2 regions of the Thalassospira permensis NBRC 106175 genome follow, and region 1 is predicted to be linked to the other one. Evidence: predicted binding sites of a transcription regulator. Region 1 holds the regulator's gene; the other holds the start of a gene.
The links. Region 1 encodes PhoB, which activates phosphate uptake and scavenging genes when phosphate is short. Its sites were predicted from a motif close to TNTCATAAAACTGTCA; they were not measured.

Region 1 (14,775 bases):
CAAATTGCTGCCGGAGGCGGGGAACATCTTACCGTTTCTCCCGAGATTGTAGAGGCCGGCCATCGGCTTGCCAATCTTAACACCATCGCAAATGCTGCTCTTATTGTTGTGATGGTGTCTGTTGCCCTGGTGGGCTTGGCTCTGTCTTACCGCCGGATTTCTTCGGAAATGCGTGCGCGAAACAATGTCGAACGGCTGTTTCGCTATATCATGATCGTGTGTTCGGCGATTGCCATCCTGTCGACGGTCGGCATTGTTTTCTCGCTTTTGTTTGAAGCGCTGCATTTCTTTGGCAAGGTCAGCCCGCTGGACTTCCTGTTCGGTCTGGAATGGAGCCCGCAGACGGCCATCCGCGCAGATCAGGTGGCTTCCGACGGTGCATTTGGCGCAATCCCGCTTTTTGTTGGAACATTGCTGATTACGCTGATTGCAATGTTTGTGGCGGTGCCGGTCGGTTTGTTCTCTGCCATCTATATGGGTGAATATGCGTCGCCGAAATTTCGGGCCGTTGCCAAACCTGCGCTTGAAATCCTGGCGGGTGTCCCGACGGTTGTTTACGGCTTCTTTGCTGCCCTGACAGTTGCTCCGTTCTTGCGCGACAATGGTGCTGTGCTTGGACTTGATGTCAGTTCCGAAAGTGCGCTGGCTGCGGGTCTGGTCATGGGGGTCATGATCATTCCGTTCGTGTCATCGCTGTCTGATGATGTCATGTCACAGGTGCCGAAGTCGTTGCGCGACGGATCATATGGCCTTGGTGCAACAAGGTCTGAAACCATTCGGCATGTTATTTTCCCCGCAGCCCTGCCCGGTATTGTTGGTGCGGTATTGCTGGCGGTGTCGCGTGCGATTGGGGAAACCATGATCGTTGTGATGGCTGCCGGACTTGCCGCCAACATGACGGTAAACCCGTTGCAGGCCGTGACCACTGTTACCGTGCAGATCGTAACACTTCTGGTCGGTGACCAGGAATTTGACAGTGCCAAAACCCTGTCGGCATTTGCACTGGGTCTGCTTCTTTTCCTTATCACCTTGGGTCTGAACGTGTTTGCCCTTAAGGTTGTTCAGAAGTATCGCGAGAAATATGACTGATATGGCATCGCTTATGGAAGACAGAGCCGCCGCAAAAGTGATCTCTGGCAATCTGCACACGCCGGTTGACTGGGACAGCCCGAAATTGGCACGTAACATTAAAAAACGTTACGCAGCGGAACGCAGGTTCAAGATTTACGGCTTAAGCGCAATTGCCATCGCCCTTATGGCGCTGGTTGTGCTTGGCTATTCGATCATTTCGAAAGGTTATAGTGCCTTTTTCCAGACCTATGTTCAGATGGAAATCTTTTTCGACCCGGCCAAGATTGATCCGGACGGAACAGGTGATCCGGCAATTATTGGCCGGGCCAATTTTGATGGTCTGATCAGGGATGCACTGAGCAAACAGTTCCCGGAAGTGAGCGGACGTAGCGAACGGCGTGATCTCTATGACATTGTTTCGGGCGGGGCATCTTATGATCTGCGCGAGAGGGTGCTTGAAAATCCGTCTCTGATCGGACAGACCCGGAAGGTCTGGCTGATTTCCGGTGACGACTTTGATATGCTCAACAAAGGTTATATCAGTGCAAACACAGACGAAGGCGACCGTCGCCTGAACGATCAGGAAATTGGTTGGTATAATACACTGGTCTCTCAAGGATCGGTCGAAAAGCAGTTCCATACGCGGTTCTTTACCAATGGTGATTCCCGCGAACCGGAATTGGCCGGGATCTGGGGCGCTGCGGTCGGGTCGTTCTATACACTGGTTGTGACATTGATACTGTCGTTTCCGATTGGTGTTCTGGCAGCGATCTATCTGGAAGAATTTGCACCGCGAAACCGGTTCACGGCGATTGTCGAAGTCAACATCAACAACCTTGCGGCTGTGCCGTCGATCGTGTTCGGTCTTCTTGGGCTTGAGGTTTACCTTAATGTCATGCATCTGCCGCGGTCGGCCCCGGTTGTTGGTGGTCTGACGTTGGCCCTCATGACATTGCCGACCATCATCATCGCATCACGTGCGGCGATCAAGGCAGTGCCGCCGTCGATCCGGCAGGCTGCCCTTGGTCTTGGGGCGTCGCCGGTTCAGACGGTGACCCATCACGTGTTGCCGCTGGCGATGCCCGGTATTCTGACCGGGACCATCATCGGCATGGCGCAGGCTCTTGGGGAAACCGCACCGCTTCTGATGATCGGTATGGTGGCGTTTATTGTTGATATCCCAGGCGGGGCACTTGATCCGGCGACAGTTCTGCCGGTGCAGATTTATCTGTGGGCGGATAGTCCGGAACGTGCCTTTGTCGAGAAGACTTCGGCGGCCATCATGGTCTTGCTGGGCTTCCTGATCCTGATGAACGGATTGGCCGTGTATCTGCGCAAGAAATTTGAACGGAAGTGGTAAAATGGCTGTTGTAACTCAAAGCGCAATGACGGCAGAGCCGTCAGTCACTAGCCCGAAAATGACGGCCCGTGACCTCAATCTTTTCTACGGCGACAACCAGGCGCTTTTTGATGTCAATCTTGACATTGTCGAACGCCAGGTCACAGCACTTATCGGCCCGTCGGGCTGCGGCAAATCAACCTTCCTGCGGTGCATGAACCGCATGAATGACACGATTGACGGTGTCACGATCAAGGGCAAGGTAACGCTTGATGACCGTGATATCTATGACAAGGCAATCGACGTTGTTCAGTTGCGCGCGCGCATTGGCATGGTGTTCCAGAAACCGAACCCGTTCCCGAAGTCGATTTATGACAACGTGGCCTATGGCCCGCGTATTCACGGTCTGGTGAATTCGCGCGACGAGCTCGATGAAATCGTCATGACCTCGCTTGAACGGGCGGGTCTACTGAAAGAAGTCAAAGACCGTCTGCCGGAACCGGCAACCGGTCTTTCTGGTGGGCAGCAGCAGCGTCTTTGCATTGCACGTGCGGTTGCCGTCAGCCCCGAAGTCATCCTGATGGATGAACCGTGTTCGGCACTTGACCCGATTGCAACCGCAAAGGTCGAGGAACTGATCGACGAGCTTCGTTCGAACTACACCATTGTGATCGTGACGCACTCCATGCAGCAGGCCGCCCGCGTGTCGCAGCGCACGGCGTTTTTCCATCTCGGCAAGCTGGTCGAAGTGGGCGAAACCGATCAGATTTTCACCAATCCCAAGGACGAGCGCACCAAGGGATACATTACGGGTCGCTTCGGTTAAGTCCGGGCAGGAGTATTTTCGATGGTCGATGAGAAACATCATATCGTCAGTTCGTTTGACGAAGAACTGACCCGTCTTAACAACATCATTTCGCAGATGGGCGGGCTTGCCGAAAGTCAGCTGATTTCCGCCATTCGTGCGATCGTTAAACGGGATTCGGAACTGGCCGAGAAGGTCATTCTTTCCGATCACCGTATCGATACGCTGGAACAGGAAGTGCAGGATTTTGCCGTACGTCTTCTGGCCCTGCGTCAGCCGATGGCAGATGACCTGCGGCAGGTGGTGACCGCGCTTAAACTGTCCAACGATCTGGAACGTATAGGTGATCTGGCGAAAAACATCGCCAAGCGTGCGCAGGTTCTTAACCAGGTGCCGCCGATCCGCCCGGTTCAGGTGATCCCGAACATGGCCAAGCTGTGCCAGGAAATCATCAAGGACGTTCTGGATGCCTATATCGAGGGTGATGCGGAAAAGGCCCAGCGTGTCTGGGCGCGCGATCAGGAAGTTGACGATATGTACAATTCCCTGTTCCGTGAACTGCTGACCTATATGATGGAAGATCCGCGTAACATCACGGCATCGACCCATCTGCTGTTTATCGCCAAGAATATCGAACGTATTGGCGATCATGCGACCAACATTGCCGAAACGATCTATTACCGGATCAAGGGCGAAGACCTGCCGATGGATACTCGGCCAAAAAATGACGCGGCGAACTTTGCCGTCGTAGAACCGAATGAGTGACACTGGAGCATAGGAAGATGGACCCAACGGTTCTTATCGTCGAGGACGAAGCTGCAATCGTAACCATGTTGCGCTACAACCTCGAACGCGAGGGGATGCAGGTTGTCGAAGCCGGGGACGGTGACGAAGCGTTGAAAATTCTGGCCGAAACCCATGTCGATCTGGTCCTTCTGGACTGGATGCTGCCGGTGATGTCAGGGATCGAGGTTTGCCGCCAGATCCGCCGGAAGCCTGAAAGCCGCGATTTGCCGGTGATCATGGTTACGGCGCGTGGCGAAGAAGGCGACCGCATCCGCGGCCTTGATACCGGGGCCGATGATTATGTGACCAAGCCGTTTGCGATTGGTGAATTGCTGGCGCGTATTCGCGCACTTCTGCGTCGATCCGGTCCGGCGCAACCACAAGGGCAGTTGATCTATTCCGATATCGAAATGGATCTGGCCGCCCATCGTGTCAGTCGTAACGGCAAGGCTATCCATCTTGGCCCGACCGAATTCCGTCTGCTGCGTTATTTCCTGGAACATCCGGGGCGGGTTTTCTCGCGCGAGCAGCTTCTGAATGCGGTTTGGGGGCCGAATATCTATGTCGAAACCCGCACGGTTGATGTTCACATTCGTCGTCTGCGCAAGGCATTGAATGACGTCAAGGGAACGCGCGATGTAATCCGCACGGTTCGTGCCGCGGGTTATGCACTGGATGTCGAAGCCGCCTGATTGCGGTTATTCCGGAAGACGAAACGAAAGACCCCCATTCTTGTGATGGGGGTCTTTGTGTTTCAGGTGCTTTTCCTGGATTTTGCCGGTTTGGCAGTTTTTTGTGCCTGGTCTTCGGTTTTTTGGCGCGCGGTGCGCGGGGCAAGTTCGTTCATCAGCAGCATATCGGCACGCCGGAACTTGGCTATTTCGAGATCGATATCTTCCTGCGGGATATCGCAGGCCGCCAGAACGTGATCGGACAGGCGTAAACCGGTTTCAAGTACCTCGGGGATGGCCGCATCGGCACCACTGCGTGACAGCGGACCGATATGGGTGATGTCCTGGGCACGGGCAAAGATTTTCAGATGTGGATAATGCTGTCGCAGCAAGGCGACGGTCTTTTCGGTTGCGTGCGGGTTGCCCATGGCAACGGCGGCAATATGGGCCTGTTCGGTATGGGCGGCACGAAATGTTTCCGGTCGGGACCCATCGGCAAAATAAACCGGCAGACCTTCGGCTCGGCCACGCGAAACCTGTTGGGCATCGGATTCCAGAACGATAAACGGGATTTCCTTGGTGCGCAGCAGACGGGCCAGAACCCGGCCGACGCGCCCGCAACCAATTACCAGAACATGTTTCTGAATGCCGTCGGTTTCATCCGAAATCTCGCTTAGCTGATCGGTTTCCTTGGGATGAAGCTTCTGTTCGATGCGATGGCCGAGCGAAATCAAAGTCGGCGTCAGACCCATCGAAATCGCAACCACCGGGATCAGCATCACGGCGATGTCAATCGGAACCGCCCCGTTCTGCGATGCCAGTGCAAGCATGACGAAGGCGAATTCACCACCGGCGGCCAGGCTCATGGCGACCCGGATTGAAGATGCACGGTTAAAGCCGATCAGCAGGGACAATCCGAAAAGAACCGCTGCCTTTATGACCAGAAGCCCGATCAGCCACAAAATGATCGTTCCGGCCTGACCGATGACCACATTGGCATTGACCGACATTCCCACAGACATGAAGAACAGCGACAGGAAAACACCGCGAAATGGCGAAATGTCGGCTTCGATCTGATGGCGGAATTCGGTCTCGGCCAACATTACCCCGGCGATAAAGGCACCAAGCGCCATTGAAAGGCCCGCGGCTTCGGTCAATGTGCTGGCAGCCAGAACGACAAACAGGGTCCCGATTGCAAAAAGTTCCGGGTTTTTAAGAGCCGCAATATACCGAAAGAGTCGCGGCAGCAGATAACGACCGGTCAGCAACAATACAGCAACCGCCCCCACACCGCTTAGTGCGCTGATCCAGGGGCTGGTTTCGCTCCCGGCATTGCCAGCGGCCTGCACCATGATCAGGAAGGGACCAACCGCAACGTCCTGCAACAGCAGGATGGCAAGGGCTGCACGCCCGAAACGTGTGTGCAACTGGCGCTCATCGGAAAGCTGTTTAAGGATAATGGCTGTTGATGACAGGGCCAGTGCCCCGGCAATTACGATAGAGGCGGGCATATCGTAATTAATCAGCAGCAATACACCGAACATCACGGCCATCGTGACGCCGATCTGCAGGAAACCAAGGGTCGCGAACCGGCCCCCAATCACGCGCAAGCGTTCGCGCGACAATTCAAGACCGATCATGAACAGCAGAAAGACAATGCCAAGCTCGGCGACGGTTGAAATGTCTTCGCGGTCACTGATCAGGCCAAAACCGAAAGGGCCGATGCAAAAGCCGCCGATCAGGAAACCGATGATCGAGTTCGCACGTAATTTCTGTGCCAGCGGGACGGCAATCACCGCGGCGGTCAGGACAAGGAACAGCTCGAAAAGAACGCTGTGTGACATGATGGATTATGCGTCCGGCGCAGATAGGCGTGTAAAGGAAGTCGTTCAAATCAGGATAGCGGAAATACCCCTATGATTTCTATGGAAATTTCGCGTATGAGAGGGCATCTGTGATGGATGACACGTCTTAAGAGCAGGCGACCGCGACGATTGCTTTCGGTATGCGTGCCAGTGTGGGAACCGCATCACACCGATGTGACGAATGGTATTACGACGGGACGACGCAGCTTGCTATTCTGCGTTCGCAATGCCATGTTCCGCTGGCCCGTAAAAGGGCATGAAACAATCAGAAATTTCCCCAAACGAGCAGGCCGGAATTGGAACAGTTCATCCCCTATTTGCAGATTATCGGTGGTCTTGTGCTTTTGACTGCCGGTGGTGAGTTCATTGTTCGCGGTGCTGTCGGTCTGGCGCTGTTGATGGGGGTTTCCAAGATCATTGTTGGTTTGACCGTGGTTGCCGCGGGGACGTCGGCCCCCGAATTTGTCGTGTCGCTGAATGCGGCGCTTGCCGGGTCGGGCGACATCGCGATGGGGAACGTGGTTGGTTCTAACATTGCCAATATTCTTTTGATCCTCGGCGCAACAGCGATTCTAAAACCGATTACGGCATCGCGGACCATGGTTGTACGCGATGGCGGCACCATGCTGCTGGGGACCGTTCTGTTCATCGGGCTTTGCATGTTTGGCGTTGTCGAACGCTGGGCTGGGGCGGTGATGCTGCTGGTTCTGGCAGCGATCTGGTACTTTACCTATCAGCATGACAAAAAAAGCCCGGGTGATGCCAGCCACCTGCATGAAGAAGAAGTCGACGAAGTCGGTGAAGTACCAAGCGGTTGGCTCAAGCCGATTGTTGCCACGGTTATCGGGATTGTCGCCTTGACCTATGGGGCGGATCTGCTGGTGGATGGTGGTGTTTCTGTCGCGCGTCAGTTCGGTGTGTCCGAAGCCGTCATTGGCTTGACCCTTGTCGCATTCGGAACATCGCTTCCTGAACTGGCGGCATCGATTGTTGCGGCGTTCCGCGGGCATTCCGACGTTGCACTTGGCAATGTTGTTGGTTCCAATCTTTTGAACCTGCTGGTGATCATCGGTGGTGTATCGCTGATTGCGCCGATTGCCGTGCCAGACCAGATTCTGCAATCCGATCTTTGGATCATGCTGGCAGTTACCATTCTTTTGCTGGTGGTCGGCTATTTCCTGCGCGGAGTGTCGCGGATCACCGGGATCGTCTTTGTTCTGGCTTATCTGGGATATGTTGCGAGTCTGGTTACGGCATGATTGATCTTCATGCCTGAAACGGTAAATGCGGTTATGGACCGGCTGGCGGGTTTGATTGTAAGTTCCGGAATGACCAAACATAAATGACGGCGGCCGATATTTAAGGGGGCTGCCTTCCCCGGGAAGGGGCGCATCTTGATGAACGGGATGGAAACCAGATGACAGGGAAAATGCCTAAAACGGCTCTTGTAACCGGGGCTGCCAAGCGTATCGGACGGGCTTTATCGCTTGATCTGGCGACACAGGGTTATGATGTTGCCCTTCATTGCCATTCCTCGCGCAGGGATGCGGAACAGCTTGCCGAGGAAATCCGGTCCCTTGGTCGTCGAGCCTGCGTTATTTCCGCTGATCTTGGCAAGGAAGAAGACACCAGCCGTGTCGTACGCGAAGCAACGGCTGCACTTGGCCCGATTGGTGTGCTGATCAATAATGCATCCACCTTTGAATATGATGATATCAGCACCGCCACGCGTGAGGGCTGGGACTATCATATGGAAGCCAATCTGCGGGCACCGTTTGTGTTGTCACAGGATTTCGCCAAACGGCTGCCCGCCGGGCAAAAGGGCGTCATCATCAACCTGATTGATCAGCGTGTCTGGAATCTGACACCGCATTTCATGACTTATACCTTGTCCAAGGCCGGCCTTTGGACGCTGACCCAGACACTGGCACTGGCATTGGCGCCGCACATCCGGGTTAATGCGATTGGTCCCGGCCCGGCACTGCCTAGTGTCCGGCAAACACAGGAAGTTTTCGATCAGCAATGCGATCAGACGCCCCTGAAAATTGGGACAAACCCGCAAGAGATTTGCGACGCGGTACGATTTTTCCTTGCCGCGCCAGCCATCACCGGGCAAATGTTAGCGCTTGACGGCGGGCAGCACCTCAATTGGGCGCCCAGTGGCGAACAGAATATGCCAGAAGAATGATGCGTCGGGCTTGGGTTCCGGACATCTGGCCGCACCAAGCGCAGCACAAGGAAGACCAGACCATGACCGCAGGCCTTAAGCAGGATGATAACATTACGACACTGCCCTATGCAGATCATGCCGGCAGTTTGCGTCGTGTCTTCGTGCGTGACATGGTCGTCGAGACATCCATTGGCGTATATGACCATGAAAAACATGCCCCGCAGCGGGTGCGGATCAATCTGGACCTTGCCGTTCTGGAAGGCGAGGGTGTCCAGAATGACGATATTGCCACTGTTTTAAGCTACGAGGATCTGGTGACCGGCACGCGGGAAATTTGCCGCGACGGTCATGTGAACCTTGTGGAAACCCTTGGGGAAAAACTGGCCGATATGTGCCTGGCGGATCGTCGGGTACGCAAGGTAAACGTCCGAGTTGAAAAGCTTGATGTCTTTGACGACGTTGCCGCGGTCGGAGTGGAAATAGAGCGCTTTAATATCGCGCGCTGATCCCATCCGTAAATCTGCTTAAAATTTACTTTTGTTAACGGTTTTGGACGGGGACTCTGTGATTCCTCTAGGCCGAATCGCTGTCTCCCTTATGCACAAGCATCTGGGGGCATGGAATCAAAGGAAAATATTCTTTTTTGACTCCTGTATTACCGAATGTTTTCAGGTTGACAGTATTTTTTTTGTTTAAAAACAATAACTTAGATTGTTTGCTCAATAAATGTGCACTTCATAGAACGTTAAGACTCTCAAGGGGTGCAGCAAAGAGCCCCCCTATTACCCACAAACTTATCCACAGCCTTGGTGGACATCTTTTTTGGGTTGCGATTCTGTGAAGTGATGTTGCGACGTTAATCTTTTTGGGTATTGTCGGAAGCCACTTTGAGAAGTGACAGCCGTCACAACTTTTGATTTTTAATAAATCTGCCGGAGACGCCTGATGAAGCCTGAAACCCCATCCGAAAACCCCGCTCGGGAAATCGGATTGTCGCTTGAAGGCGATGATTATGACGGGGGAGCTGCGCGCGGTGTCGAGGCCATCAAACATGCCCTGAAGACAATGCCGGGATCGGCCGGTGTCTATCGCATGATTGATGACAAGGACCGGGTTCTTTATGTCGGCAAGGCCAAGAACCTTAAAAAGCGGGTGGTGGCCTATACCCGTCTGATGCAGTTGCCGATACGGATTGCCCGTATGGTCGCACAGACGGTGCAGATGGAAATCATCACCACCCACACCGAAGCCGAGGCGCTTCTTCTTGAATCCAACCTGATCAAGAAGCTTAAACCGCGTTACAACATCCTTCTGCGCGATGACAAAAGTTTCCCCTATATCCTGATCACCGAGGATCATGATTATCCGCGCATCGTCAAACATCGCGGGGCACGGGCCAAGGATGGCAGTTGCTTTGGTCCGTTTGCGTCCGCCTGGGCGGTGAACAACACGATCAATCATTTGCAGCGTGCCTTTTTGCTGCGCTCCTGCACGGATGCGGTGTTTTCCAACCGGTCGCGTCCGTGTTTGCTGTATCAAATCAAACGGTGTTCCGCGCCGTGTGTGGATCGGGTTGCCAAAGCCGAATATGACGCGCTTGTCGATATCTGCCGTGACTTCCTGACCGGGCGCAGCCAGAAAATCCTCAAGCAGCTTGAAGCCGACATGCTTGCCGCGTCTGAACGGATGGATTTCGAGCAGGCCGCGATGTATCGCGATCGTATCCGTGCGTTAAGCCAGATCAGGTCGCATCAGGACATCAATCTGGAAGGCGTAGAAGAGGCCGATGTGATCGCCCTGCATCATGAAGGCGGGCAAAGCTGTGTTCAGGTCTTCTTCTTCCGCTCGGGCTCTAACTATGGCAACCGGTCCTATTTTCCGCGCCATGAACAGGGGGCGGAAATTGCCGAAATCCTGTCGGCCTTTGTCGGGCAGTTCTATGCCGATAAACCGGCCCCGAAACAGGTGCTGCTATCGCATGAGATCGAAGGTCAGGAACTGGTCGAAACCGCATTGTCGATCAACAATAACCGTAAGATCACCTTGCAGGTGCCCAAGCGTGGCGGTCGACGCAAGCTTGTTGAACATGCGTTGACCAATGCCAAGGACGCGCTTGGGCGGCGCATGGCCGAAAGTGCTTCGCAACGGAAATTGCTGGAAGATCTGGCCGATAAACTCGAACTGGACGGCACGCCAGAACGGATAGAGGTTTACGATAACAGTCATATTCAGGGCACCAACATGGTGGGCGGCATGATCGTTGCCGGACCTGAGGGGTTTATGAAAAGTGCCTATCGCAAATTCAATATCAAGGGCGATATCGCGCCGGGTGATGATTTTGCCATGATGCGCGAAGTTCTGACCAGGCGTTTTGCGCGTGCGCAAAAGGAAGACCCGGACCGGGAAAACGGCACATGGCCGGACCTTTGCCTGATCGATGGTGGCTTGGGGCAGCTTGGCGTGGCCCGCGAAGTGCTTGAAGACCTTGGGATCGAAGACGTGATGCTTGTCGGCGTTGCCAAGGGTGTTGATCGCAATGCGGGCAAGGAAGTGCTGCATATCCCCGGAAAACCGCCCGTGCGTCTTGATATGCAGGATCCGGTTTTATATTTCATCCAGCGTTTGCGCGATGAAGCGCACCGTTGGGCGATTGGCACGCATCGCGCCAAACGGTCCAAGCAGATCGGCAAAAGCGTTCTTGATAATGTGCCCGGCGTGGGTGGGGCACGCAAAAAGGCGTTGCTGCATCATTTCGGATCGGCGCGCGGCGTGGCGGATGCCGGTTTAACCGATCTTGAGGCGGTGGATGGCATCAGTGCCGCCCTTGCCCGCAAGATTTACGATCATTTTCATGACACGGAATAAAAAACCTGCGGCAGGCATCTTGCTTTTTGCCGGTCAGGGCGCGATACCCGACGCGGTTTGATAACGCGCCATGCTGATCGGGCAGAGTGCGTTACTGGGGTAACGTCTAAAAGTCAGCTTAAGGAAACCGATGCGATATTTTCCTTCCTGGTCTCTGACCCGGTCTTCTACCGTCATGCCTGACGAACGTCTGCCGTGGGGGGCAATGTTCCCGATGGGCTTGCAGCACCTTGTCGCCATGTCGGGTGCCACCATTCTTGGCCCGCTTCTGATGGGGTTTGATCCGAACCTTGCGATCCTGTTTTCGGGGATCGGCACGCTGATCTTCTTTATCTGCACGGCGGGGCGTGTGCCCAGCTATCTGGGATCTTCCTTTGCCTTTATCGCCGTTGTGATTGCCGCGACCGGCTATGCCGGATCTGGCCCCAACCCGGATATCGGTGGCGCGCTTGGCGGTATTATTGCGGCGGGTGCACTTTATGTCGTGATTGGTTTGATCGTCATGGCAACCGGGACGGGCTGGGTTGAAAAACTGATGCCGCCTGCGGTGACGGGGGCGGTGGGGGCGGCCATCGGTCTTAATCTGGCACCCGTCGGGATCAACGGTATTTCCGGCGATAACATGCATATGCTGGTGGCGCTTCTGACATTGCTGTCGGTGGCGATGGTTTCTGTCTATGCACCGGTTTCAGTGCGCCGTGTTTCGATTCTGATCGGGATTCTGGCGGGTTATGTGCTGGTTCTGGTGTTGGGGAACGGGTTTGGCCTGATGCCAGCGATTGACTTTACAGAACTCTCGCAGGCAGCGTGGTTTGGCATGCCATCCTTTGTCGCGCCGCGCTTTGAAAGTTCGGCAATGTTCATGATCGCTCCGGTGGCCTTCATTCTGGTGGCGGAAAACCTCGGTCATATCAAGGCGATTGGTGGCATGACCAAACAGAATATGGACCGTTATATCGGGCGCGGCTTTGTCGGAGATGGTCTGGCAACCATGCTGGCCGGTTCCGGTGGCGGTACGGGGGTGACCACCTATGTTGAAAACATGGGTGTCATGGCGGTAACGCGCGTGTTTTCGACCCTGATCTTTGTGATTGCGGCGGTAATTGCGATTTTACTCGGCTTTTCGCCGAAATTCGGGGCGTTGCTCCATACCATCCCGGGGCCGGTTCTGGGTGGGCTTGGTGTTGCGGTATTTGGACTTATTGCGGCGGCAATGGTGCGCCTTTGGGTGGATAACCGGGTCGATTTTTCCGATCCGCGCAATCTGTTCACCGTTGGTATTACCCTTATTTTCGGGGGCGGCGACTTCACGGTGCAATTTGGTGGTTTCGCGATTGGCGGGATCGGCACGGCGACGCTTGCGGCAATCATTCTTTACCAGTTGCTGAGCATTGGTCGCAAATCATCAGAGGCCCCCGCGGACTGAGGCGTTTGAAACGCAAGGGCGATGTTTCGATTGTTTGACATCTGAAACATCGCCCTTGTTGTCATATATTCAAGACTTTAATAATTGTGCGGTTTGGCTCATAACAGGTCATCCGAAATTTTATTACTGCCGCACATACCCGCAAACAGGCCCCTTATGAAAAACCAGATTCCCAATCTGCTGACATTGTCGCGCATCATCGTGATTCCGGCACTGGTTGCGTCCTTCTATATCAGCGGACCGGTTGGTAATTGGATCGGGTTTGCGCTGTTTGCCTTTGCCGGGGTAACGGACTTTTTTGATGGTTACCTTGCGCGCAGCATGAATGTTGTTTCGCCGCTTGGCCGGTTCCTTGATCCCATTGCGGACAAGCTTCTGGTTGCCGCCGCCCTGATGATGATGGTGGCGTTTGAACGTATTTCCGGTCTGGCTGTTTTGCCGGCTGTGATCATCATGTGCCGGGAAATCATGGTGTCGGGCCTGCGCGAACATCTGGCCGAACTGAAAGTACCGCTGCCGGTGACGGTGCTTGCGAAATGGAAAACCACGGCACAAATCCTTGCCATCGGGTTTCTTCTGGTTGGCGATGCGTCGCCGGACATGATCCCGTCGATCCTGATTGGTGATATCCTGTTATGGATTGCCGGGCTGGTGACGGTTCAGACCGGGTATATCTATCTTCGCACCGGGCTTAAGCATCTCGACTAAGGGCTGCATAGGATAAGGTTCCGCATGGCACGCGTATCCGTTCAGGAAAACGATTTTGATCCGGGCGCCGAACTGGCAGCCCTGACCGATGGCCGTACCGATATCGGGGCGGCGGTCAGTTTCGTCGGACTGGTGCGTGATATTCATGGCGGTGATCAGGTTTCGGCCCTGACCCTTGATCACTATCCGGGGATGACCGAACGCGAACTTGAAAATATCGCCGACGAGGCCGCCAGACGCTGGCCGCTTGATGATGTGCGGATTGTGCATCGGTTCGGCCGTATGTTGCCCGGTGAACGGATTGTCCTGGTGATCACGTTGTCGGCCCATCGTCGCGCAGCGTTCGAAGCCTGCGACTTCATCATGGATTTCCTTAAAACCCGTGCACCCTTCTGGAAACGCGAACAAACCCCCAAAGGCGATCACTGGGTCACAGCGAAGGCATCGGATGATGCCGATGCCGAGCGCTGGAACACGGATTAACCGACAAATTTTGCCAGCAACCCGACAAATTGCAGCAGGGCTGTCTGGATTTGGGCGGCATCGTCAATCCGGTCTTTAAGGTTCTTCATCTCGGTTATATCCGCATCGGTAATTGCCGATGCATTCCGGATCAGTCGCTTGGCCTGAAGCGCTATAAGCTGATCGGCGGCCTTGTTGCGCGTTTCGGCCATCACGAGTTTTTCGTTGATGTCGGCTGCCTGATAGGCTGCGTCAATTTCAACAAAGCTGTTTTTGGCCGCACGGATCAATTCATCAAGATTGTTCATGGGAATCTCCCTATTGTGCCGGTGTGGCTGTTGTGCTGTCGGTTGCGGTCTCAAACAGATTGCGGCCCTCGGCGACAAGTTCCGTTGGGGACAGGCTGCGCACTTTTCCGGCCAGTGTTATGCCTTGTTCGGCAGCCCCGATCAGGGCATTTACATCCAGCTTGGCGTAATTATCGATCTGCGTTTGCAAATGTCTGCCTAACGCAGATGCCGCCATGAAACTGCGCAATGTATGTGCCTGAAGCAGTTTTTCTTCGGCCATCAAAGCGTTCCAGTCCTGCCACCAGATTTGCAGACGC
Region 2 (14,775 bases), on a different contig from region 1:
GATAGGGTTTCGCATGGGTGCGGTATCCTGCGCCACCGGCGAGAGAGCGGAACCCACTCATGCTGACCACCAATCCATTTGACGACGACAAGCTGCGTGAAGAATGCGGTGTTTTCGGTGTTTTCGGATCGCCCGATGCGGCGGCCCTGACGGCCCTTGGCCTGCATGCGCTTCAGCATCGCGGACAGGAAGCCGCCGGCATCGTTTCCTATGACGGCGAAGATTTCCCTGCGCACCGGGCATCCGGTCAGGTCGGCGATATCTTCGGTTCTGAAGACGTAATAAAAAGCCTGCAAGGCCACCGTGCCATCGGCCATGTGCGCTATTCCACGGCCGGGGGCAAAGGCCTTCGCAACGTGCAGCCACTCTTTGCAGATTTCGAATTCGGCGGTCTGGCGATTGCCCATAACGGAAACCTGACCAACGCACTTGCCGTGCGGGAGCGTCTTGTAAAACGTGGTTCGATCTTCCAGTCGACCTCGGATACCGAAACATTCATTCATCTGATCGCAACCAGCCTGTATGAAAAAATCGTGGATCGCCTGATTGATGCCATTCGTCAGGTCGAAGGCGCATACAGCCTTGTGGTCATGACCCAGAAAAAGCTGATCGGTGTACGTGATCCCTTGGGTGTACGTCCGCTGGTTCTGGGCAAGCTGAATGACAGCTATATTCTGTCATCGGAAACGGTTGGCCTTGATATCGTTGGCGCGGAATTCATTCGCGACGTCGAACCGGGCGAAATCGTTGAAATCACGGATGACGGCCTCAAATCGATCAAGCCGTTCAAACCGGTCAAATCGCGTTTCTGCATTTTCGAACATGTCTATTTCGCCCGCCCCGACAGCATCGTCGAAGGCACAAGCGTTTATGACGTGCGCAAAAATATCGGTCGCGAACTGGCACTGGAATCCGGTGTTGATGCCGATGTGGTCGTACCGATCCCCGATTCAGGTGTCCCGTCCGCGCTTGGCTATGCCGAGGCAAGTGGCGTCCCGTTCGAACTGGGCATCATCCGCAACCACTATGTCGGTCGTACCTTCATCGAGCCGACCGATCAGATCCGCCACCTTGGCGTGAAGCTGAAACACAACGCCAACCCCGGCAAGCTTAAGGGCAAACGCGTTATTCTGGTCGACGATTCCATTGTTCGCGGTACCACCTCGACCAAGATTGTCGATCTGGTCCGTCAGGCTGGTGCTGCCGAAGTGCATATGCGCATCGCAAGCCCGCCGACCACCAATCCGTGCTTCTATGGAGTTGATACACCGTCGAAGGAAAAACTGATGGCGGCCAATCACGACATCGAAAGCATGGCAAAGATCATTGGTGTCGACAGCCTTGCCTTTGTCACCATTGACGGCCTTTATCGCGCAGCCGGTCTCACGGGACGCGACAATGACAGTCCGGCCTTCTGCGATGCCTGCTTCACCGGTGATTATCCGATCCGTCTGGTCGATCATCAGGCCGAAAACAAGGACCGCAAACTTAGCCAGCTTGTCGAAAGGCAGTCCGCATGAGTGATGCTAAGCGCCTTGAAGGCCGCGTTGCCCTGATCACAGGGGCCTCGCACGGGATCGGTCGCGCGGTCGCAAAACGTTTTGCTGCCGAAGGTGCCACTGTTATTGCGCTGGGTCGTAATGTCGGTGCGCTCGAAGAACTTGATGATGAAATCCGGGCTGATGGCGGCAAACTTGTTTTGCTGCCCATGGATTTGACCATGTATGAAAAGATCGATGCCATGGGAGCATCGATCTATGAACGCTTTGGCAAGCTTGATATCGTCGTTGGCAATGCCGGTCTTCTGGGGGAACTTGCCCCGGTCGGCCATATCGATACACAGGTTTTTGAAAACACTTATGCGACGAATGTCACGGCGAATTTTCGCCTGATCCGCAGTGTCGATAAACTTCTGCGTCTTTCCGATGCCGGTAGAGCGATCTTTGTGACCTCGAATGCCTCGTTCAAGGGACGTGCTTTCTGGGGCCTTTATGCGTCGACCAAGGCCGCGCTGGAAAGTCTGGTGCTGTCCTATGCCCAGGAAGTCGAAGAAACGCCCCTGCGTGTTAATCTGGTCAATCCGGGCCGCATCCGCACAAAGATGCGCGCAGAGGCCTATCCGGGTGAAGACCCGGAAACCCTTCCGACAGCTGAAAGCATCACCGATGTGTTTGTCGATCTGGCCGCAACCGATTGCACAAAACATGCCGAGGCCGTCAACGCATACTAAGCCAAAGTGACCTGAAATGACGAAGGCCGGGCATATGTCCGGCCTTTTTGGTATTTGCGTAATCCGGGGACTTACTATTCAAATGTGACCGACGGACCATTATCGATGATCTCACGAATACGGTCGCTCAGATCATCCTCGGTGAAGCTTTCCTGTGCCTCTCTGTCATGCGCGAAAGCATAGATATCGGCCAGATCCTGACCGTTGAAATCAATCTGATAGCCAAGATCAGCGCGCTGCAAATGCAGCATCTCATCCGCGCCATGCCACATCCGCGCAAAAAAATCGAACGGGTTTAATGACTGATCGATATTGCTGGCATCAAACCCCGGTCCGATATCTCCGCCGACATTATTCACGGCGTGGCAAACAACACAACCACGCTCGGCAAACAGCTTTTTACCTCGCAGGGCATCCATTTCCGGATAAACAATATTAGCAGCGCCGGCGTTGGTGTCATTCTGCGCCCAAACCACACCGAAACCCGAAAATCCTACCGCCAATGCGATTCCAACGGCAAAGGATAGCCCCAAAGGGCGAGTAAAAGAAAAATGCTGGTGCATATAAAGTCCTTAGGTTGCTTGCTTGGCTCCAAACGGTGCAGCGTTGCGACTGTAAAGAAGCCTATGCCACGAGACAAGCGTATCAACGAAACTGCAAACCGTTTTGCACGACCCCATGTGCGAAAAGGAGCACCGACATCTCATCGGCCTTGTCCTGCAACGCGCCCCACTTGTTCACCGCAATAATCAACGCGTGTTTTTTCAATTCAGACGGATGTTTTCGGCGCAGAAATCCAAAAATGCTCGAACACGGGCGGGTAAATGCCCTCGCCCGCCAATATAAACGGCGTTAATATCGACACCGCCGCCGGGATAAAATTCATCCAGTAAAACCTCAAGCCTGCCATCCGCGACTTCCGCATTGATGTGGAACCTTGCGAGCCGCACGATACCGCCCCCTGCAAGGGCCAACTGACGCGCACTTTCGGCATCCGCAACGTCAAACACACCACCCGGGGTTACCGAAACGTCCTGCCCGTTTACCCGAAACGGCCAGTCAGGAAGAACACGCTGAAAATTGTATCCGATCAATGTATGGCTTTGCAGCGCATCCACGGTCGTTGGTCGTCCGTGTTTTTCAAGATATGACGGGGAGGCGGCAATTGCCATCCGGCATTGCCCAAGCTTGCGCGCAATCAGTCCGGATGACTGTAACGGACCACTTCGGATCGCCACATCGGCACGTTCCTCATACAGGTCCATCACCTTGTCGCTGACTGTCACGTCCAGCGTGATATCGGGATACCGTTCCCGAAACAGCGGCACCAACGGTAAAAGACGATGCAACCCGACAGGCACGTTGGCCGTTACGCACAACCGCCCGCGCGGTGCCATTGCGGTTGCGACTTCCTGTTCTGCCTCATTAATATCCGCAATGATATCAAGTGCGCGTTCATAAAACCGCTGCCCTTCGGATGTCAGATGCAGCTTGCGGGTCGACCGGTTAAACAATCGCGTACCCAGCCGGTCTTCCAAACGACCGACAAGCTTGCTGACGGCGGATGGTGTCATGTTGAAATCACGTGCCGCAGCAGAAAACCCGCCGCGTTCAACAACACGCACGAAGACTTCCATCTCGCCGGATCGGTTGGTTTCAAGTCGCGCCACAGTGAATTCAACTCACAAATCTTCTTCTTAAGATACTACTAGTTGAAAATAAATCCTTTGTCCATATTCCCCCCATGAACCATTTCCAGTGACGGAGAAAACAATGGAATACAGACAATTGGGGAATTCCGGTTTGCGTGTCCCGGCACTCAGCTTTGGTGCAGGTACCTTTGGCGGCCAGGGCCCCCTGTTCGGTGCATGGGGTACAATTGACGCCCGCGAAGCCAGCCGCATGATCGATATCAGCCTGGAAGCAGGCTTGAACATGTTCGACAGTGCCGACGTCTATTCCGACGGTGCGTCCGAACAGGTTCTGGGTGAAGCCATCAAAGGACGCCGCGACAAAATCATACTGTCGACCAAACTGGCCTTGCCGGTTGGCGATGGCCCGAATGACTTTGGCACCTCGCGCCACCGCCTGATCATGGCAACCGATGCCGCCCTGAAACGATTGGGGACCGATTACATTGATCTGCTGCAACTTCACGCCTTTGACGCCTTTACCCCGGTCGAGGAAGTCCTGTCAACGCTGGATGACCTCTTACGCGCCGGGAAGCTGCGTTATATCGGCGTTTCAAATTTTGCCGGGTGGCAGATCATGAAATCACTCGCCGTATCTGATCACCTTGGTTACAGCCGCTATGTCGCCCATCAGGTTTACTATTCACTGGTCGGGCGCGATTACGAATGGGACCTGATGCCGCTGGCGCAGGATCAGGGACTTGGCGCACTGGTCTGGAGCCCCTTGGGCTGGGGCCGGTTGACCGGTAAAATCCGCCGCGGCACGCCGATCCCTGATGGCAGCCGCCTGCATGAAACCGCACAATTCGGCCCGCCGGTTGATGAAGACCATCTCTATGACATTGTCGATGTGCTTGAGGAACTAAGTGCCGAAACCGGCAAAACCGTCCCACAGATTGCCATCAACTGGCTGCTGCACCGCCCTACGGTGGCATCTGTGATTATCGGGGCACGCAATGAACAGCAATTGCGCGACAATCTGGGTGCGGTTGGCTGGTCCCTTTCCAGCGAACAAATCGCCCGCCTTGATGCCGTCAGCAAAAGGCAACCACCCTACCCGCATTACCCTTATTACATCCAGGAAGACTTCGCCCGACTAAACCCGCCATTATTTGCATAAGGATTACAAATACCTGCAACAGGGCCGATCACCCGGTATTGATCACAACGGATTGATCGGCTCTGTCTTGTCTTTGCCAACATCAACGGTTAGTCGGAACATCCGGTTTGATCATGCCACGGATACCCGATGCGATTTTTGCGCTGCCTCATCGTTTCTGTAATATTTACTATCACGGCACCTGCCATCGGGGGGGCTGAAACGTCACCCCTGTCGCTGATTGGCGAAAGCAGCCAGTTTGTCGAACTTGATCCAAAACGGATTGCGCGCAACACCCGCTTTTATGACCGGCGAAATCACCCGACCGATATCGGCGCCTATCGCGGCAAGGTGGTTCTGGTAAATTTCTGGGCCAGCTGGTGCCTGCCCTGTATGGCTGAAATGCCGTCGCTTGATCAGTTGGCCTATGACCATTCCAATGATGACCTTGTCATCATTCCGGTCTCGATAGACGAAGACGGGTTGTTGGCTGCCATTCCCTTTTACCGCCGTTTGGGCCTTGAAAATCTTGTTCTTTTCGTCGATCCGAACGGCGAAACCGCTTATAGCAACCGTGACAATCCAAAGAATGCCGAGTTTGCCCTTTATGGTCTGCCGATCACATATGCCCTTGATCGTGATGGCCGTATTCTTGGCTATGTAACCGGGTTGGTCGACTGGCAGTCAGACAATGCTGCCGATTTCATTGACCGTCTTTTAGAGCCTGCCAAATAAAAACGGAGGCATTCCTGCCCCCGTTGATGCTTCTGCACTCAGGCCCTATCGTTTTTTCTTCTTGTTGCCATAGGGGTTGTCACTGCTACGCAGATAAATGCGGATCGGAACACCCGGCATGTCGAAATCCTCGCGCAGACCATTAATCAGGTAGCGCGTATAGCTTTCGGGCAGCTCGGCGGCCTTGGAGCAGTTGATAAAGAAGCTTGGTGGACGCGATTTCGCCTGGGTCATATACCGCAGACGGATACGACGGCCGGAAATAACCGGCGGCAGATGGCGTTCGGTAATGGCTTCAAGCCAGCGGTTCAGCTGCGAGGTCGGAATACGGCGGCTCCAGATATCATAGATATCAAGGACTGTCGGCATCAAAGTATCTGTCCCGCGACCGGTAAGGGCCGAGAATGTCAGGATCGGAATACCCTTGGCCTGTGCAAAGGACGTATCAAGCTTGTCGCGCAACGCCGACATCACACCGGATTTGTCTTTGACCGCGTCCCACTTGTTCACCGCAATGATAAGCGCACGACCTTCTTCCAGGACCATACGCGCAATCGTCAGGTCCTGCTTATCAAGCGTATTGGTCGCATCGAGCATAATGACAACCACCTGCGCATAGCGGATCACGCGCAAGGTATCGGTCACAGACAGCTTTTCAACCCGATCATCAATCTTCTTCTTGCGGCGCATTCCGGCGGTATCGACCAGACGGATCGGACGGCCTTCATAGGACCAGTCAACGGCAATCGAGTCACGGGTCAAACCAGCCTGCGGACCGGTCATTACCCGGTTTTCACCCAAAAGCTGGTTCAGAAGGGTTGATTTACCCACATTTGGACGGCCGACAATCGCAAGCTGGATTTTCGAATTGTCCTTGCGAACAACTTCTTCCTCGCCTTCATCGTCTTCGTCATATTCGATTTCAAAGGACGGGAAAGAACCATCGTCCTCGTCCATCTCGTCATCTTCGAAATCGTCATCGATGGCAGCAATATCACCTTCCTTGCGCGCCTTGCGCTGCTTGTCGCGATATTCTTCCCAATGGGGGCGCATGATATCTATCAGCAATTCCATGCCAAGGCCATGCTCGGCTGAAATCGGCGCAACATCGCCAAGACCAAGGCCATAAGCCTCGTACAGACCTGCATCCTGATCCCTGCCCTCGTGCTTGTTGGCAATCACATAAACCGGCTTCTTGCGTTTGCGCAGCCAGTCAGCAAAGTGATTGTCAAGCGGGGTCAGGCCCGCACGCGCATCGATCAGGAAAAACGCAATATCACATTCTTCAAAGGCCATTTCGCTTTGCTGGCGCATTTTACCTTCGATTGAATCGTCAAATGCCTCTTCCAGACCGGCGGTATCGATAATATCGAAACCCATATGTCCAAGACGCGCCCTGCCATAGCGGCGATCACGCGTGACGCCCGGCTGGTCATCAACCAGCGCCAGCTTCTTGCCGACCAGACGGTTAAACAAGGTCGACTTCCCGACATTGGGGCGACCGATAATGGCTACTTTCAGCGACATCTGACTTTCAGACTCATTGTTATAAAACGGCGATGTGCGCCGAGGGGCAGTTTACCCCGTTCCGGCGCACGCGCATATCAGGCAAAAGATCGGATCTTTCGCAAAAACTGTGTTCTACCTGTTAGCGATACGCGATTAGATCGGCATCCGCAGTCAGGAAGTAAAGACTGTCACCCGCAACAGACGGCGGCAAGGTGATCGGGCCGGAAACTTCATCCTTGCCAATGATCTCGCCACTATACGGGGAAACAGTCATGATTTCGCCCTGCTCGTTTCCGACGATCAACCGGTCACCAACCAGGACCGGACCGGTCCATACCATCGGGCCTTCCTGATCTTCGGGATCGACAAAACGCGGCAAAGCAGTCACCCATTTAACCTGTCCGGTGTCTCGACGCAAGGCTATCAGGTCATTTGTGTTGGTAAGGATGAAAACATAATCGCCCGCAACCCACGGCGACTGGATGCCTCCGGCTTCCAGTTCCCAGACGCGGTACCCGGTGCGAAGGTCAATCGCAACAGTCAAACCGGCATTACTGGTGGCGATCACCAGATTATTGTCAATCACCGGAAGACCTCGAATATCGGCAATCGCCGAAACCGCATCGGTGCGCCCCGCCGATGCCAGCGCATCGGACCAGATCACCTGACCGTTTTCAACACGAAGCGCGTACATTTCACCGGTCGTGTAAGCCGAAATAACAACCCCTTGGTCAACCGCCGGGCTTGCACCACCGATAAAGGAAGCACCTTCAGATGCGCCGCGATGGCTCCAAAGTGTCTCGCCGGTCATAGCGTTCAGTGCGACAGTCTGGTTATCAACCGTCACAACGAACACGCGCCCGCCACGAACCGTCGGCGCGCCGCGCATCGGGGCGGTTACCTGTGAGCGCCACATCACGGTTGCACTGGGAGCATCAATCGCGATTACCTCGGCAAAGCCGGTCGTCGCGTACAAAATACCGTTTTCATAGGCAAGACCGCCCCCCAGAAGCGTGCTGTCTTCGTCCTCGTCCTTCGCCAGTTCAAGCGACCAGATACGCTTGCCCGATTTGGCACTGAACGCACGAACGACGGCGTCGGCATCAATTGTAAACACCACACCCCGCGCTACAATCGCCTGATTGAGCAGAAGATTGTCATCCATCGATCCTTCGCCGATACCAACAGACCAATCCTGACGCAGCACATCGTTGTCCAGACCGACATGATGCAGGGCATGACTTGGCAGACCACCGTTCTGCGGCCAGTCTTCCATCGGCTCCGGTTCCGGCAGGATCACGCGTTGATCGCTCAATTCGGCATCCGGCTGAACCGTGCTTTCAAGCGAAAGAACCGCAAGGCGTTCACCCGGAAGCGGCGGATCTTCGGATTCTCCAAGCCAGCTTGAGCATGCAGAAACGGCAACCGACATGCCCATGACGCACAAAAGGGATTTAATGTTGCGTGGTCTCAAAACCATATCCTCTGATCCAGTCCCTGTGAACAGGTTGCCTGTGCCATTCCCGCCAATCAGGCGCCAACGGCTTTCAGAATTTCACTTGCGCGGGCGCGCATACCTGACGGTGCTTCGCTGTCATCGGCAATCTCGGTCAGCAGCGGCTTTGCTGCCTCTACCTCGCCTGCTGCGATATGAAGCATCGCGATCATTTCACGTGCCGAGTAGTACCAGGGATTTTCAGGCACAGCGATCGGTTCCAAACGCGAAATCAAATCCTTGGCATTTGATGCGTCGGCGTTGTTCATCGCAATCTGAACCACGGCAAGATCGCGATAGATCTTTTCGACGTCGCTGTTACCCGCAATTGCCTCAAGCTCGGCGACGGCGGAATCTTTCGCCCCGGCGCGAAGATAAATTGCCGCCTTCTGGAAATGACCAAGGGCGACAAAACCGGCATCGCCATCGGCAATGATCGCATCAAGCGCACCCAGTGCCGCATCCTGCTTTTCTTCACCAGCCTGTGCCAGTTCAATGGCATTTGCCATGCGCGTGCCGTTTTCGATGCGCGAATTTTCCTCGTAGCTTTTCCAGCCTTCACGTCCGGCAACACCCAGCACGATCACGGCCGCCACACCCACGATGTATTTGCCGTATTTGCGCCACAGCGCTTCATTGCGCTCGCGCTTGAGGTCTTCTTCGACTTCCTGGAAAATATCAACCACGAAAACCGCTCCAATCCGATCAAAAGAAAGCGGGCAACCTGCCCGCTTGTCAGAATTAATTCCGGCAAGGATTTAACGCGCCAGTACGCAAGGGGTCAAGTCCGCTGCACATCAGGAGCCGCCAATATCGCAATTAAATCCCGCAATGCTGTATTTCACGCGCAAAACTGCCCCCCCATCACGTTGTTTTTGATCCAGTGAACAACCATCAAAGGAAAGAATTGCCGCCTGCGATGCAGGACCAGACCTTAACCCGAACGAAAATCTGCCGCTAAAATCATAATCTGCCGTCCGGTTAATTGCCAAACCCGGCTGAAATGTGGCCAATCCGTCCCAACATCAAAAACAGTATCTGCTTCACCCAAAACGGCACATGGATTGCATTTGTAAATTCGGGAAACGGAATTTTAATCGCTACCGGGCAAATACTGACCGGTCGATGCACGGAGATCAGGATGAAAAGCTTGCACAAGGCCCAAAGCCGACAAGAGGCGAAACGAATAATCCGTCAGCGCGTTCTGGCTGGATTATTCGCAACGCTGCTTGCTGCAAGCGTTTCAGGATGCGGGGGCATGGATAGTGCAGTAGAAGACATTACTGGAACCTCGGCGTTAACAGCTTCGCAATGGTATGTGGCGCTTGATGTCGTCAGCATCATCAACACTGACAAAACCCTGATTGACCACGTCGTTTCCCTTTCAACGGGCCGGGACTGTTCTACAATCCGAAAGATTGATGGTAAATCATACTGCAAAAAGGATCCGGTTCCGGAAACGCCACTTTATTGCTATCGCACATTGGCGGCGGTTAGTTGCTATCGTACACCCGATCCTTATAATACTGGCGCACAAACCGTTGACTGGCCGCCAACACGATCACGCAGCCTGTAATCACCTCAACCAACTGAAATCTCACATATATTTGTAAAAATTTTTATATCCCGGCCCTTTCAAACTTGAGGCTGCGGATAAACCGCGCTACCGTGTCATCAGAGCGTCATAAACGCTCTACCCCGGCCTTTTGAAATTACGTCCGGAGAAAGACATGGGTACATTGTTCAATCTGGCTCAATACCGCAAAGCCAAAAGCTTTGTGCATTTCGACCGGACTGAATTGATGCAGCTCATGAATACTTATTCCAGACAAGTCGCAAGTGGTGCATGGCGCGACTATGCCATTGATCACCTTGATGGCATGGCCATGTTCTCCATCTTCCGCTCCTCACACGAAACAGCCATCTTCACCGTCATCAAACTTGGTGCGGATCACAAGAATGCCGGGCATTTCGTAGCACTTCACAGCGGTGAAAAAATAAAACAAAGCTCGGAAATCCAGAACGTTCTTGATGCCGTTGAAAAACGTGCACGCAAAGTCGTCCCGCTGTTCAAATCCCGTTAAAGATCGGTTTCGCCTTTTGCCCCTTTCCATACTTGCTTTCTTCTCGCCCAATCGCGGCAATCGCACCATCCTGTGTGGTTTTCTTGTTCTGGCGGCATATACGTTTCATGCTCCACCGGCACAGGCCGACTACACCAGTGGTTACAAGGCCTATCAGGCGGGGAATTATGAAATGGCCCGCGCACAGTGGCGCGTTGCCGCACAGGAAGACGATCCACGTGCGCAATATGCGCTTGGCCTGCTTTACTATCGCGGTCTTGCCGGACCACAGGACTACCGACAGGCGGCAGATTGGTTTGCCCTTGCAGCACGCTCTAATCATGCAAATGCAATCTATTACCTTGGGCTGATGTATTTCAATGGCTGGGGGCTGCGCTATGACCAGTTCCGCGCCACAGAATTCTTTAAACGCGCTCTTCATGCCAACGGGAACAATACCGATGCCGCCTTTCTGATTGGCGAACAGTATTTTCACGGGCGTGGAGCGGAACAAAACTATGTTGAAGCCGCCCATTATTACAGGATCGCCGCCGAAAAAGGCATGCATGCCGCCCAATTCATGCTCGGCGCGATGCTGGAACGCGGCTGGGGTATAGAACAGGATTATGCTGATGCCTATTACTGGCTGCGCCGTTCAGCCCTTGGCCCACGCCCCCTGCCTCCCGGTGTCGAACTTGAAATGGATCCGGCAACGGCAATTACCAATCTTGAACCAAAGCTGCGCCTTGAAGAAATCAGACGTGTTGACAAACGGCTACAGGAATTGGCTATTCCCTGAACCAGAACACAAAAGGCCACCCGAAGGCGGCCTTTTGCATGATATTCGTTCCTCAAACGGGATCAGGAAAATGCTTCGTCCCAAGTACCGCGCGTTGCGGCTTTTGAATATTCCGTCGCGCGGTTTTCAAAGAAGTTGGTGTGCTCGACCGCATTCAGCATCGCATCCATCCATGGCAACGGGTTCTGTTCAATCCCGTATTGCTCCTCAAGACCAAGCTGGCTAAGGCGGCGATCAGCGATATAGCGGATGTATTTCTTTATATCTTCCGCTGTCAGGCCCTGCACCGCACCGGCTTCGAAGGACAGATCGATAAACGCATCTTCGTGACTGACGATGGTTTTGCAGGCCTCGATCAGGTCGCTGCGCATTTCGTCATCCCAGATTTCCGGGTTCTCTTTGCAGAATGTCCTAAACAGGCGGATGATGCTTTCGCAATGCAGGCTTTCATCGCGCACAGACCATGTGACGATCTGCCCCATGCCCTTCATCTTGTTAAAGCGAGGGAAATTCATCAGCATCGCAAATGAGGCAAACAGCTGCAAACCTTCGGTAAAGGCACCAAACACCGCAAGCGTCTTGGCGATGTTCCGCTTGCCCTGTGTGGTTAAACGCAGGTCGCCATGCTCGTCGGTATACTCGTCTTCCGGACCAATGCCCCAGATTTGCATATAGTCGTATTTGTCCTTCATTTCCTTGTACTGGAAGAAGGCCTCATACTCGGCTTCGGGCATGCCAATGGTATCAAGAAGGTGCGAATAGGCGGCTACATGGATGGTTTCCATGTTGGAAAATGCCGCCAGCATCATCTGGACTTCGGTTGGTTTGAATACGCGCGTATAATGGCGCATATAGCAGTTATTGACCTCGATATCCGACTGAGTGAAAAAGCGGAAAATCTGCGTGAGCAGGTTGCGCTCGGCATCGGAAATCGTGTGGTTCCAATCCTTGACGTCATCGGCCAGCGGCACTTCTTCCGGCAGCCAGTGAATTTGCTGCTGGGTCAACCACGCCTCATAGGCCCAAGGATAACGGAACGGCTTGTAGACCGGGTTTTCCGTCAGAAGATCAATTACTTTATCGTCAGACATATCGTCACTTCTCGCAAAATTTCTGTGTACTCAAGCCGCCTTACTGGCAGGCGAGACATTCATCATAGTCAGGTTCGCTGGCTGCCTGTGCGGCGGCGGCCGCAACCAGTGCCGGGATTTCAAACGAGCTTTCCGGACTTGGCATATCGTGATCATTCGACTTCGCACGCCCCGGAATGTTCGCAACCACCTCGGCCCGCTGGATCGATTTCGACCGGCAGTAATAAAGGCTTTTGACCCCCTTTTTCCATGCCTGGAAATGGATCTGATGCAGGTCACGTTTATGAACATTCGACGCCAGGAAGATGTTCAGTGACTGTGCCTGATCAATCATCGGCGTGCGATCACCGGCAAGTTCGATCAGCCAGCGCTGATCCAGCTCGAACGCAGTCTTGAAAATGTCCTTTTCCAGATCAGACAGGAAATCAAGATGCTGAACCGATCCTTCATGCACCGTGATGGATGTCCAGACATCCTCAGTATTCCGGCCTTTTTCTTCCAGAACCTCGGCAAGATACTTGTTACGCACGTTAAACGAGCCCGAAAGCGTCTTGTGGGTGTAGGAGTTCGCCGCCATCGGCTCGATTCCCGGCGAAGCACCGCCGCAAATGATCGAAATCGATGCGGTCGGCGCAATCGCGGTTTTGTTCGAGAAACGGGTTTTGATGCCGTATTCGGCCGCATCCGGGCACGAACCGCGTTCTTCCGCCAACTTCTCGGACGCAGCATCGGCATGCTTTTTCAAGTGATCAAAAATCTGCTTGTTCCAGACTTTGCTCATCACCCCTTCAAGCGGCACTTTCTGCGCCTGAAGGAAGGAATGGAAGCCCATCACTCCAAGACCAACCGAACGTTCACGCATCGCGGAATATTTCGCACGCGCCATGGTATCGGGCGCATGATCGATAAAGTCCTGAAGCACGTTATCAAGGAAACGCAGAATATCTTCGATGAACTGCGTGTCATCCTTCCAGGTCAGATAATGTTCAAGGTTCAGCGACGACAGGCAGCAAACAGCAGTACGATCCCCGCCCAGATGATCCTTGCCGGTCGGCAACGTGATTTCCGAACACAGGTTCGACGTCTTGACACTAAGCCCGGCCAGCTTGTGGTGTTCCGGCACCGCACGGTTCACGGTGTCGATGAACAGCATATAGGGCTCGCCTGTTTCAACGCGCGATGTCAGCAAACGTATCCACAATGAACGCGCGCTGATTTTGCGGACAACATGCCCGTCTTTTGGGGATGTCAGCGCCCATTCTTCATCATTTTCGACCGCACGCATGAAGGCATCCGAAATCGCAACGCCCTGATGCAGGTTCGGCGTCTTGCGGTTCGGGTCACCACCGGTCGGGCGGCGCATCTCGGAAAACTCTTCGATCTCTGGATGGCTGACTGGCATATAAACCGCGGCCGATCCGCGGCGCAACGATCCCTGACTGATCGCCAGTGTCAAGCTGTCCATCACACGGATAAACGGCACCACGCCCGATGTTTTACCGTTCTTGCCGACCTTCTCGCCAATCGAACGCAGATTGCCCCAATACGAACCGATTCCGCCGCCACGTGCCGCAAGCCAGACATTCTCTGTCCAGATATCCACAATACCGCCAAGATTATCGTCTGCCTCGTTCAGGAAGCAGGAAATCGGCAAGCCTCGCGTGGTCCCGCCATTCGACAGGATCGGAGTGGCGGGCATGAACCAGAGCTTGGAAATATAATCATAAAGACGCTGCGCATGCGCTTCGTTGTCACCATAGTAGCTGGCAACGCGCGCAAACAGATCCTGATAGCTTTCGCCCGGCATCAGATAACGGTCATTCAAAACCGCCTTGCCAAAGTCAGTCAGCAATGCATCGCGCGAACGATCAACAATAACGCGCGCACCTTTTTCGTGCTGCACCACATCCAGCATCTTCATGCTTGTAGTCCCCTTACCTGAACGGTCGCACGTTGGCGGCGATCCGCTTCCTGTTTGTTATCTTCATCAAACGGCGTTTGCCTGATCCGGCCCCGGTTGACGGCCTGCCAGATCATGAAAAATAGCCGTTTCCAATGCCCGT

Region 2: SMB34_RS10920 (DUF2794 domain-containing protein) is a predicted target of PhoB. The motif match lies at 10,429-10,444, and genes of this name have one in related genera.

What each region holds. Positions count from the first base shown of each region.
Region 1 is NZ_AUNC01000001.1:113,154-127,928, forward strand. Features, by position in the region: gene pstC (phosphate ABC transporter permease subunit PstC) at 1-1,089, shown strand, start outside; gene pstA (phosphate ABC transporter permease PstA) at 1,082-2,431, shown strand; gene pstB (phosphate ABC transporter ATP-binding protein PstB) at 2,433-3,236, shown strand; gene phoU (phosphate signaling complex protein PhoU) at 3,258-3,980, shown strand; gene phoB (phosphate regulon transcriptional regulator PhoB) at 3,998-4,693, shown strand; gene SMB34_RS00425 (cation:proton antiporter domain-containing protein) at 4,756-6,516, opposite strand; gene SMB34_RS00430 (calcium/sodium antiporter) at 6,834-7,796, shown strand; gene SMB34_RS00435 (SDR family oxidoreductase) at 7,955-8,725, shown strand; gene folB (dihydroneopterin aldolase) at 8,788-9,213, shown strand; gene uvrC (excinuclease ABC subunit UvrC) at 9,653-11,572, shown strand; gene SMB34_RS00450 (uracil-xanthine permease family protein) at 11,748-12,998, shown strand; gene pgsA (CDP-diacylglycerol--glycerol-3-phosphate 3-phosphatidyltransferase) at 13,155-13,706, shown strand; gene moaE (molybdopterin synthase catalytic subunit MoaE) at 13,731-14,189, shown strand; gene SMB34_RS00465 (hypothetical protein) at 14,186-14,476, opposite strand; gene SMB34_RS00470 (hypothetical protein) at 14,487-14,775, opposite strand, start outside.
Region 2 is NZ_AUNC01000019.1:16,723-31,497, reverse strand. Features, by position in the region: gene purF (amidophosphoribosyltransferase) at 60-1,520, shown strand; gene SMB34_RS10965 (SDR family NAD(P)-dependent oxidoreductase) at 1,517-2,230, shown strand; gene SMB34_RS10960 (c-type cytochrome) at 2,305-2,733, opposite strand; gene SMB34_RS10955 (LysR family transcriptional regulator) at 2,995-3,900, opposite strand; gene SMB34_RS10950 (aldo/keto reductase) at 4,004-5,041, shown strand; gene SMB34_RS20675 (TlpA disulfide reductase family protein) at 5,171-5,755, shown strand; gene der (ribosome biogenesis GTPase Der) at 5,801-7,282, opposite strand; gene SMB34_RS10935 (outer membrane protein assembly factor BamB family protein) at 7,404-8,744, opposite strand; gene SMB34_RS10930 (tetratricopeptide repeat protein) at 8,795-9,445, opposite strand; gene SMB34_RS10925 (hypothetical protein) at 10,018-10,335, shown strand; gene SMB34_RS10920 (DUF2794 domain-containing protein) at 10,490-10,843, shown strand; gene SMB34_RS10915 (tetratricopeptide repeat protein) at 10,860-11,621, shown strand; gene SMB34_RS10910 (ribonucleotide-diphosphate reductase subunit beta) at 11,684-12,712, opposite strand; gene SMB34_RS10905 (ribonucleoside-diphosphate reductase subunit alpha) at 12,753-14,627, opposite strand.